Regions from separate parts of the Streptomyces sp. NPDC093089 genome, predicted to be linked through region 3. Evidence: riboswitches for the same ligand, from Rfam matches in the RefSeq annotation. Region 3 holds a riboswitch; each other region holds the start of a gene.
The links. A riboswitch is a leader RNA that binds a small molecule or an ion and turns the genes downstream of it on or off. The one in region 3 is predicted to bind thiamine pyrophosphate.
Positions count from the first base shown of each region.

Region 1: it holds a riboswitch for thiamine pyrophosphate, as region 3 does, so the genes downstream of both, thiC (phosphomethylpyrimidine synthase ThiC) here and thiO (glycine oxidase ThiO) in region 3, are expected to answer to the same signal.
Region 2: it holds a riboswitch for thiamine pyrophosphate, as region 3 does, so the genes downstream of both, ACIQFX_RS28385 (thiamine ABC transporter substrate binding subunit) here and thiO (glycine oxidase ThiO) in region 3, are expected to answer to the same signal.

Region 1 covers NZ_JBIVPA010000001.1:517,164-520,431, forward strand. Annotated here, with positions in the region: gene ACIQFX_RS02475 (SsgA family sporulation/cell division regulator) at 1-302, shown strand, start outside; gene ACIQFX_RS02480 (YibE/F family protein) at 348-1,853, opposite strand; TPP riboswitch at 1,891-2,026, shown strand; gene thiC (phosphomethylpyrimidine synthase ThiC) at 2,020-3,268, shown strand, end outside.
Region 2 covers NZ_JBIVPA010000013.1:96,524-99,791, reverse strand. Annotated here, with positions in the region: gene ACIQFX_RS28395 (MFS transporter) at 1-7, shown strand, start outside; gene rlmN (23S rRNA (adenine(2503)-C(2))-methyltransferase RlmN) at 66-1,172, shown strand; TPP riboswitch at 1,202-1,312, shown strand; gene ACIQFX_RS28385 (thiamine ABC transporter substrate binding subunit) at 1,384-2,478, shown strand; gene ACIQFX_RS28380 (ABC transporter permease) at 2,517-3,268, shown strand, end outside.
Region 3 covers NZ_JBIVPA010000005.1:177,322-180,589, forward strand. Annotated here, with positions in the region: gene ACIQFX_RS13530 (thiazole synthase) at 1-544, opposite strand, end outside; gene thiS (sulfur carrier protein ThiS) at 550-762, opposite strand; gene thiO (glycine oxidase ThiO) at 759-1,952, opposite strand; TPP riboswitch at 1,950-2,062, opposite strand; gene ACIQFX_RS13545 (NAD(P)/FAD-dependent oxidoreductase) at 2,196-3,268, shown strand, end outside.

The DNA of each region.
Region 1 (3,268 bases), on a different contig from region 3:
CGCCCGTGACGTGGGCGTTCGGCAGGGAACTGCTGCTCGACGGGATCAACCGGCCGAGCGGTGACGGCGACGTGCACATCGCGCCCACCGAGCCCGAGGGGCTGTCGGACGTCTCCATCCGACTCCAGGTCGGCGGCGACCGCGCCCTGTTCCGGGCCAGCGCACCGCCGCTGGTCGCGTTCCTCGACCGCACCGACAAGCTCGTGCCGCTCGGCCAGGAATGCACCCTCGGCGACTTCGAGGACAACCTGGAGGCCGCGCTCGGCCGCATCCTGGCCGAGGAGAACGCCGGACCCGCCTAGAGGGGCCTGCCGATCAGGCTCGGACAGGCCCCGGCGGGTCCTGCCTCACTTGGCGCGACGGCGTCGTCCGCCCCGTACCGCCGTGGCCTTCCGGCCACCGGTGACCGGAAGGCCGTCGGCGTCCGTGCGGTCGGCCGAGACCACGAGAGCCGCCAGGGCCGTGGTGACCGGAACGGCGGCGACCAGACCGATCGACCCGACCAGTGTCCGGACGATCTCCTCGGCGACCAGCTCGCTGTTGGCCACCGTCCCCATGCTGCTCTGCGCGATGGAGAAGAGCAGCAGCAGCGGGAGGGCGGCACCCGCGTAGGCCAGCACCAGGGTGTTCACGACCGAGGCGATGTGGTCGCGGCCGATCCGGATGCCGGCCCGGTACAGCGCGCGCGGCCCCATGCCCGGATCGGCCTGGTGCAGCTCCCAGACCGACGAGGTCTGGGTCACCGTCACGTCGTCGAGCACGCCGAGCGAACCGATGATGACCCCGGCGAGCAGCAGGCCGGACATGTCGATCTCCGGGTACAGGCCGTGGATCAGACCGGTGCTGTCGTCGGTGTTGCCGCTCAGCGAGGCCCAGTCGATGAAGACCGATCCGAGCAGACCGATCAGCAGCAGTGAGATCAGCGTGCCGAGCACCGCGACCGAGGTGCGGGCCGACAGGCCGTGGCACGTGTAGAGCGCGATCAGCATGATCGCGCTCGACCCGACCACCGCCACGACCAGCGGATTCGATCCCTGCAGGATCGCCGGCAGGATGAAGAACGTCAGGACCAGGAAACTCATGGCGAGCGCGACGAGCGCCATCACGCCCTTCATCCGGCCGACGATCACGACCGCGAGCGCGAAGATGCCGGCGAGCACCGCCAGCGGCACCTTCCGGTTCACGTCCGTCACCGAGTACTGCAGGTCGCGCGGGGCGTCGGGGGCGTAGGCCACCACCACGCCCTGTCCCTCGTGCAGTTGACGCGGGGCGTCGGGCTGCACGATCTCGGTGAACGTGCGCCCCTTCTCCGGGCCGCTGGTGACCTCGATCGTCGCCTTCTCGCACTCCCCCTGCTGCGCGGCGACCGCCTCGCGGCCCTCCGGGGTGGAGGTGTCCCCGGTCGGCGGGACCTGGGCGGCGTTCACGCTCTTGCAGTCGACCTGCTCGACGGAGACGACCTCACCCTGCTCGGTCTGCCGGTCGAAACCGACGCCGGTGCGCTCGTGCGCCGGAGTCCCGCCGGGCCACAGCACCACGAGCCCGACGACGACGGCGGTGGCGAAGGGGATCAGGACGGCGGCGATGACCTTGCGCAGATGCCGCGAGACGGGGGCTGCGGGGCCGTGGCCGTGGCTGTGCCCGTGGGAGTGCCCGGAGCCGTGTCCGTGGGAGCGTCCGTGCCCGTGGGCCGGACCGTGGCCGTGCTCGTGGGGAGGGCCGGGGTCGTGCCCCGGGCCGTGGCCGGGATCGTGCGCGGGGTCGTGGCCGGGATTGTGCGCGGGGTCGTGCGACTCGGGGGTCTGATGGGGGGAAGTCACCGGCCGATCATCGCAAGAACGACGGGGGCCCACTGTTCAGCACGCCAGGGTGACGCTAGCGTGGTGGCACCTTTGCACACGCGGGAGCTCGGAGCACCGGGCTGAGAGGGCGCTGATCACCGTACTCACGTACGGGAAGAGGCTGCGCCGACCGCCGAACCTGTTACCGGGTAATGCCGGCGTAGGGAGATCAGGTCTCATGACCATTCAGGACGCACGCACGCCTGCCTCCGAGCAGAACCTGTCCGAAGGACAGGAGCGCACGCCGGGCTGGCACAAGGGGTACCTCCAGGGTTCGCGCCCCGACCTCCGGGTGCCGGTCCGTCAGGTGCACCTCACCAACGGCAAGGACGTGACGCTGTACGACACGTCCGGCCCGTACACCGACCCCACCATCGACACCGACGTCCGTCGCGGCCTCGCGCCGCTGCGCGAGAACTGGATCATCTCGCGCGGTGACACCGAGGAGTACGCGGGCCGCCCGGCCCGTCCCGAGGACGACGGCATCAAGCACACCTCGCCGCGCGGCGGCGGGCTGAAGAACCTCGACGCCGTCTTCCCGGGCCGGCCGCGCCTGCCGCGCCGGGGCCGCGACGGCCAGGCGGTGACGCAGCTGGCGTACGCCCGCCGGGGGGAGATCACCCCGGAGATGGAGTACGTCGCGATCCGCGAGAACGTCTCCCCCGAGGTCGTGCGGGAGGAGATCGCCGCGGGCCGGGCCGTGCTCCCGGCGAACGTGAACCACCCGGAGATCGAGCCGATGATCATCGGCAAGAAGTTCCTGGTGAAGGTCAACGCCAACATCGGCAACTCCGCCGTCACCTCGTCCATCGAGGAGGAGGTGGAGAAGATGACCTGGGCGACCAAGTGGGGCGCCGACACGGTCATGGACCTGTCGACCGGCCGCAACATCCACACCACCCGCGAGTGGGTGCTGCGCAACTCCCCCGTCCCGATCGGCACCGTGCCGCTCTACCAGGCCCTGGAGAAGGTCGACGGCAGGGCCGAGGACCTGACCTGGGAGATCTACAAGGACACGGTCATCGAGCAGGCCGAGCAGGGCGTCGACTACATGACGGTGCACGCCGGCGTGCTCCTGCCGTACGTGCCCCTCACCGCGCGCCGCAAGACCGGCATCGTCTCGCGCGGCGGCTCGATCATGGCCGCCTGGTGTCTCGCGCACCACAAGGAGAACTTCCTCTACACGAACTTCGAGGAGCTCTGCGAGATCCTGGCGGCGTACGACGTCACCTACTCGCTCGGCGACGGCCTGCGCCCCGGCTCGATCGCGGACGCCAACGACGAGGCGCAGTTCGCCGAGCTGCGCACGCTCGGCGAGCTGAACACGATCGCCAAGCGGCACAACGTGCAGACGATGATCGAGGGCCCCGGGCACGTCCCGATGCACAAGATCAAGGAGAACATCGACCTCCAGCAGGAGATCTGCG
Region 2 (3,268 bases), on a different contig from region 3:
CCCGTGACCACCCCCACCCGCCACGCGCCGGGACACCCGCGCCCGTCTGCGACACTGGTAGCACCATGCCCAAGCCCGGAGAACTCACTTTTGTCGCCCCCCGCGGAGCCAAGAAGCCGCCGCGGCACCTGGCCGACCTCACGCCTGCCGAGCGGAAGGAGGCTGTCGCCGCGATCGGTGAGAAGCCGTTTCGCGCGAAGCAGCTGTCCACGCACTACTTCGCGCGGTACGCGCACGACCCGCAGGAGTGGACGGACATTCCGGCCGCTTCGCGGGAGAAGCTGGCGGGGGAGCTGCTGCCCGACCTGATGTCGGTGGTGCGGCACATCTCGTGCGACGACGACACCACCCGCAAGACGCTGTGGCGGCTGCACGACGGGACGCTCGTCGAGTCGGTGCTGATGCGGTACCCGGACCGGGTGACCATGTGCATCTCGTCGCAGGCCGGCTGCGGGATGAACTGCCCGTTCTGCGCGACGGGGCAGGCGGGGCTCGACCGGAACCTGTCGACGGCCGAGATCGTGCACCAGATCGTGGACGGGATGCGGGCCCTGCGGGACGGAGAGGTGCCCGGGGGACCGGCGCGGCTGTCCAACATCGTCTTCATGGGCATGGGGGAGCCGCTCGCGAACTACAAGCGGGTGGTGGGGTCGATCCGGCGGCTGACGGACCCCGAGCCGGACGGGCTGGGGCTGTCGCAGCGCGGGATCACGGTCTCGACCGTGGGTCTCGTGCCCGCGATGCTGCGGTTCGCCGACGAGGGCTTCAAGTGCCGGCTCGCGGTCTCGCTGCACGCGCCGGACGACGAGCTGCGCGACACCCTGGTGCCCGTGAACACGCGCTGGAAGGTCCGCGAGGTCCTCGACGCGGCCTGGGAGTACGCGGAGAAGTCCGGGCGCCGGATCTCCATCGAGTACGCGCTCATCCGGGACATCAACGACCAGGCCTGGCGCGGTGACCTGCTCGGCAAGCTCCTCAAGGGCAAGCGGGTGCACGTCAACCTGATCCCGCTGAACCCCACGCCGGGTTCGAAGTGGACGGCCTCGCGTCCCGAGGACGAGAAGGCGTTCGTGGAGGCCATCGCGCGCCACGGCGTGCCGGTGACCGTGCGGGACACCCGGGGCCAGGAGATCGACGGTGCCTGTGGACAGCTGGCGGCGGCCGAGCGCTGACCTTGTAGTCTGAGCTCGAACACATCTTCATATTCCGACAGGGGAGCGCCACAGCGCTGAGAGTGCGGTCACCGTAGGACCGCAGACCCTCTGAACCTCGCCCAGGTCATTCTGGGTAGGGAGTTCGGTCGTAACTCGAGCTGTTGCGCCCCGCCCACCTCCGGGTGGGCGGGGCCGCGTCTCTTCCTGGTCACACCCAGGAGGAAATCCAGTGAGCATCAAGAAGGCAGCCGCCGCCGCGCTCGTCGCGGCGCTCGGCGTCACCAGCCTGGCCGCCTGCGGCACCGAGGACGTCAGGGACGCGGCCGGCAAGACCGGAGCGCCCGCGCCGAAGACCGTCACGCTGGTCAGCCACGACTCGTTCAACGCCTCCAAGGAGGTGCTGGCCGAGTTCACGAAGCAGACCGGCTTCACGGTCAAGGTCCTCAAGAGCGGCGACGCCGGCGAGGCCGTCAACAAGGAGATCCTCACCAAGGGCTCCCCGCAGGGCGACGTCTTCTTCGGCGTCGACAACACCCTGCTGTCCCGCGCCCTCGACAACGGGATCTTCGTCCCGTACGAGGCGAAGGGGCTCGACCGGGTCCCGACCGCGTACCAGCTGGACAAGGAGCACCGGGTCACCCCGATCGACTCCGGTGACATCTGCGTCAACTACGACAAGAAGTACTTCGCCGACAAGAAGCTGGCGCCGCCGGTGACCTTCGCCGACCTGGCGAGGCCGGCGTACAAGGACCTGCTCGTCGTCGAGAACCCCGAGCGGTCCTCCCCGGGCCTCGGCTTCCTCCTCGGCACGGCCGCCGCGTACGGCGACGAGGGCTGGCAGGACTACTGGAAGCAGCTCAAGGCCAACGGGGTGAAGACCGTCGACAGCTGGGAGCTCGCCTACAACCAGGAGTTCTCCGGCTCGGCCGGCGGCAAGCAGGCCAAGGGCGACCGGCCGCTGGTCGTGTCGTACGCCTCCAGCCCGCCCGTCGAGGTGCTGTACGGCGAGCCGCAGCCGAAGGTGGCGCCCACCGGCGTCTCCACCGGCACCTGCTTCCGGCAGACGGAGTTCGCGGGACTGCTGAACGGGGCGAAGAACCCCGAGGGCGGCAAGGCGCTGATCGACTTCCTGATCTCCAAGAAGTTCCAGGAGGACATGCCGCTCCAGATGTTCGTGAACCCGGTGGCGAAGGACGCGGCGCTGCCCGAGCTGTTCACGAAGCACGGCGTGGTCGTCGAGAAGCCCGAGACCATGGCGCCCGAGAAGATCGCCGAGAAGCGTGACGCGTGGATCCAGCAGTGGTCGTCGCTCGTCGTGAAGTGAGGCGCGACGCCAAGGGGAGCGCGGCGCGGCTGGGGCTCATGGCCCTGCCGCTCGCGTTCTTCGGCGTCCTCTTCGCCTGGCCCGTCGCCTCCATCGTGGAGCGCGGGCTCCGCCCCGACGGCACCTGGGACCTCGGACGGATCGGCGAGACGCTGAGCCGGCCCGACATCCTCGACGTCCTCGGCTTCACCGCGTGGCAGGCCCTCGCCTCGACGGCGCTGACGCTGCTCGTGGCCCTGCCGGGGGCGTACGTCTTCGCCCGCTTCGACTTCCCCGGCAAGAACGTGCTGCGGGCCGTCGTCACGGTGCCGTTCGTGCTGCCCACCGTGCTGGTCGGCACCGCCTTCCTGGCGGTCGTCGGACGCGGCGGGCTCACGGACGAGCTGTGGGGGCTGCGGCTCGACACCAGCGTGTGGGCGATCCTCCTCGCCCACGTCTTCTTCAACTACGCCGTCGTCGTCCGGACCGTCGGCGGCCTCTGGTCCCAGCTCGACCCGCGCCAGGAGGAGGCCGCCCGGGTCCTCGGCGCCTCGCGCTGGACCGCCTGGCGGACGGTGACGCTGCCCGCGCTGGTACCGGCGGTGTCGGCGGCCGCGCTGATGGTGTTCCTCTTCACCTTCACCTCGTTCGGCGTCGTGCAGATCCTCGGCGGGGACGCGTACTCCACCCTGGAAGCCGAGATCTACCGGCAGACTGCCCGCCTGCTCGACCTCCGGACGGCCGCCGTGCTCACGCTCGTGCAGTTCGCCGCGGTCGGCGCGATCCTCGCCGTGCACGCCCGGACGGTACG
Region 3 (3,268 bases):
TGACGGGAACGCCGGCGCGCTCGACGATGAGCTGGAAGTTGTGCGGGTTGCGGATGCCGAGGCCCGAGCCGATGGGGGAGCCGAGCGGCATGATCGCCGCGCAGCCCACGTCCTCCAGCTTCCGGGCGAGGACGGGGTCGTCGTTGGTGTAGGGCAGGACGGTGAAGCCGTCGTCGACGAGGGTCTCCGCCGCGTCGAGGAGCTCGACCGCGTCCGGCAGGAGGGTCCGCTCGTCGGCGACGACCTCCAGCTTGATCCAGTCGGTGCCGAGCGCCTCCCGGGCGAGCCGGGCCGTCAGGACCGCCTCGCCGGCCGTGAAGCAGCCCGCCGTGTTGGGCAGGACCCGGATGCCGAGCCGTTCGAGCACGGAGAGGACCGAGCCCTGGACGGTCGGGTCGAGGCGCCGCATGGCGACCGTCGTGAGCTCCGTACCGCTGGCGACCAGGGAGCGTTCCAGGACGTCGAGGCTGGGCGCGCCGCCGGTGCCCATGATGAGGCGGGAGGAGAACTCCGTGCCGCCGAGCAGGAAGGTGTCGTCGGACATCGCGTTCAGCCTCCCTGCACCGCGGTGATGACTTCGATCCGGTCGCCGTCGCCGAGCAGGGTCGCGGCCCATTCGCCGCGCGGCACGACCGTCTCGTTGAGGGCGGCGGCGACCCCGGAGCGGGCCGTGGTCAGGGTGGCCACGAGGGTGTCCAGGGAGACGGGGCCGGAGAGCTCGCGGGGTTCTCCGTTCACGGATACGGACAGGGACAGGCTCATACGGACTGCTCCAGACGTACGGGGGAGAATCGGCGGGGTGTGAAGGGGCGCGCCTCGTCGGGGAGGACGCCGGTGGTGAGTGCCTCGGCCATGACGTCGCCGGTGACGGGAGTGAGCAGCACCCCGTTGCGGTAGTGGCCGGTGGCCAGGTGCAGGCCGGGCAGGGTGGTGGGGCCGAGCATCGGCGCGTTGTCCGGAGAGGCGGGGCGCAGGCCGGCCAGGGTCTCGGTGAGCGGCAGTTCGGTGATCCCGGGGACGAGCTCGTGGGCGTCGCGCAGCAGTTCGTACACTCCGCCGGCCGTGACCGTGGTGTCCCAGCCGAGCTCCTCGCTGGTGGCGCCGACGACCAGTTCGCCGTTCTCGCGGGGCACCAGGTAGACGTGGCTGCCGCGGACGACGGCCCGGACGGTCCGGGAGAGGAAGGGGGCGTACGCGGCGGGCACGCGCAGCCGCAGCACCTGGCCCTTGACCGGGCGCACGGGCGGCAGCACCTCGTCCGGCACGCCGGCGAGCCGCCCGCTCAGGCTGCCCGCGGCGAGGACGACCTGGTCGGCGGTCAGTTCGCCGCCGCCGGCGAGCACGGCGCCGCGGGCCCGGTCCCGTACCACCGTCAGCCGTTCGGCGAGGGCGCGGTGGAAGACCACCCCGGCCCGCTCGCAGGCGACGAGGAGCGCGGCGGCGAGCCGGCGGGGGTCGACCTGGTGGTCGCCGTCCACCCGCAGACCGCCGCGCACCCCGGGGGCGAGCATCGGTTCGAGGCGGCGGCACTCGCGCCCGCTGAGCCACTCGGAGCTGAGCCCGCAGCGGGTCTGGAGGGCGTGCAGTTCGCGCAGGTGGGCCCGGTCGTCGGCGTCGAGGGCGACGGCGAGGGTGCCGCAGGAGCGGTGGCCGACGTCGTGGCCGGTGCACTCCTCCAGTTCGGCGACGAACGCGGGATAGCGCGCGGCGGAGGCGAGGTTGAGACCGAGCAGGGTCTCCTCGCCGTAGTGGAGTTCGGTGACGGCGGCGAGCATGCCGGCCGCGACCCGTGCGGCGCCGCCGCCCGGGTCCGGGTCGACGACGGCGGTGCGCAGTCCGCGCTGCGCGGCCCGCCAGGCCGTGACCAGGCCGATGATGCCGCCCCCGATCACGAGGACGTCGGATCCGGAATCGGATGCGCCGTCGTCGCTGAGGACATCGGAAGAACGCATGGGCGTCCAGCCCCTCCCTTCGCCGGCATGACCCGGATCAGGTTCGTACGGTCGGAGGCCGGTCCAGCCTCCCTCTCAGCCCGGTCGTCCGGGCTCCCGCGAGTGCTTTACGCCCGCCACACTAGCTTCCGCGGTGGAGGCGTCACAGACCCCACCCTTCCTGATGATCCGTCAGATACGTAAGGTGGTCGGGTGAGCGAGCAGAAGCAGGCCCAGCAGCGCGTGGTGATCGTGGGTGCGGGGATGGCGGGCGTCCAGACCGCCGTCGCCCTGCGGGAGCAGGGCTTCACCGGCCCCGTGACCCTCATCGGGGCCGAACCCCACCAGCCCTACGACCGGCCCCCGCTGTCCAAGGCCATCCTCCTCGGAAAGGCCGAGGACTCCGCCTTCGACATCGACTTCGAGGACCTCGGGATCGAACTCCGCCTCGGCCTCGACGTCACCGGCCTGCGCGCCGCCGACCACGAGATCGACACCGAGGCGGGACCCGTCGGATACGACACCCTGGTCCTCGCCACCGGCGCGCACCCGATCACCCTGCCCGGCGCCGAGGGCGTCCCCGGCGTCCATCTGCTGCGCACCCTCGACGACGCCGTGCGCCTCGGCCCCGTCCTGGAACGGCGGCACGCCGTCGTGGTCGTCGGCGCCGGGTGGATCGGCGCCGAGTTCGCCACCGCCGCGCGCGAGGCCGGCTGCGCCGTCACCGTCGTCGAGGCCGCCGACCTCCCCCTCACCGGCGCCCTCCCCGCCGAGGTCGCCGCCCCGATGGCCCAGTGGTACGCGGGCAGCGGCGCCGAACTCCTCACCCACGCGCGCGTGGACACCGTCGAACCAGGCCGGGTCGTCCTCGCCGACGGCCGCGCCCTGCCCGCCGACGCCGTCGTCGTCGGCATCGGCGCCCGCCCCGCCACCGGCTGGCTCGCCGGCTCCGGCGTCGCCCTCGACCCGAGCGGCGCCGTCACCGCCGACGACCGGCTGCGCACCTCCCTGCCCGACGTGTACGCCGTCGGCGACTGCGCCTCCTTCCCCTCCGCCCGCTACGGCGAGCGGCTCCTCGTCCACCACTGGGACAACGCGCTCCAGGGCCCCCGCACGGTCGCCGCCGCGATCACCGGAGCCGACTCCGGGCCGTACGACCCCGTGCCGTACTTCTGGTCCGAGCAGTTCGGCCGCTTCGTCCAGTACGCGGGACACCACACGGGCGCCGACGAACTGCTGTGGCGCGGCGACCCGGCCGACGAGGCCTGGTCCGTGCTCTGGCTGCGGGACGGCGTTCCGGTCGCCCTCCTCGCCGTCGGCCGCCCCCGCGACCTGGC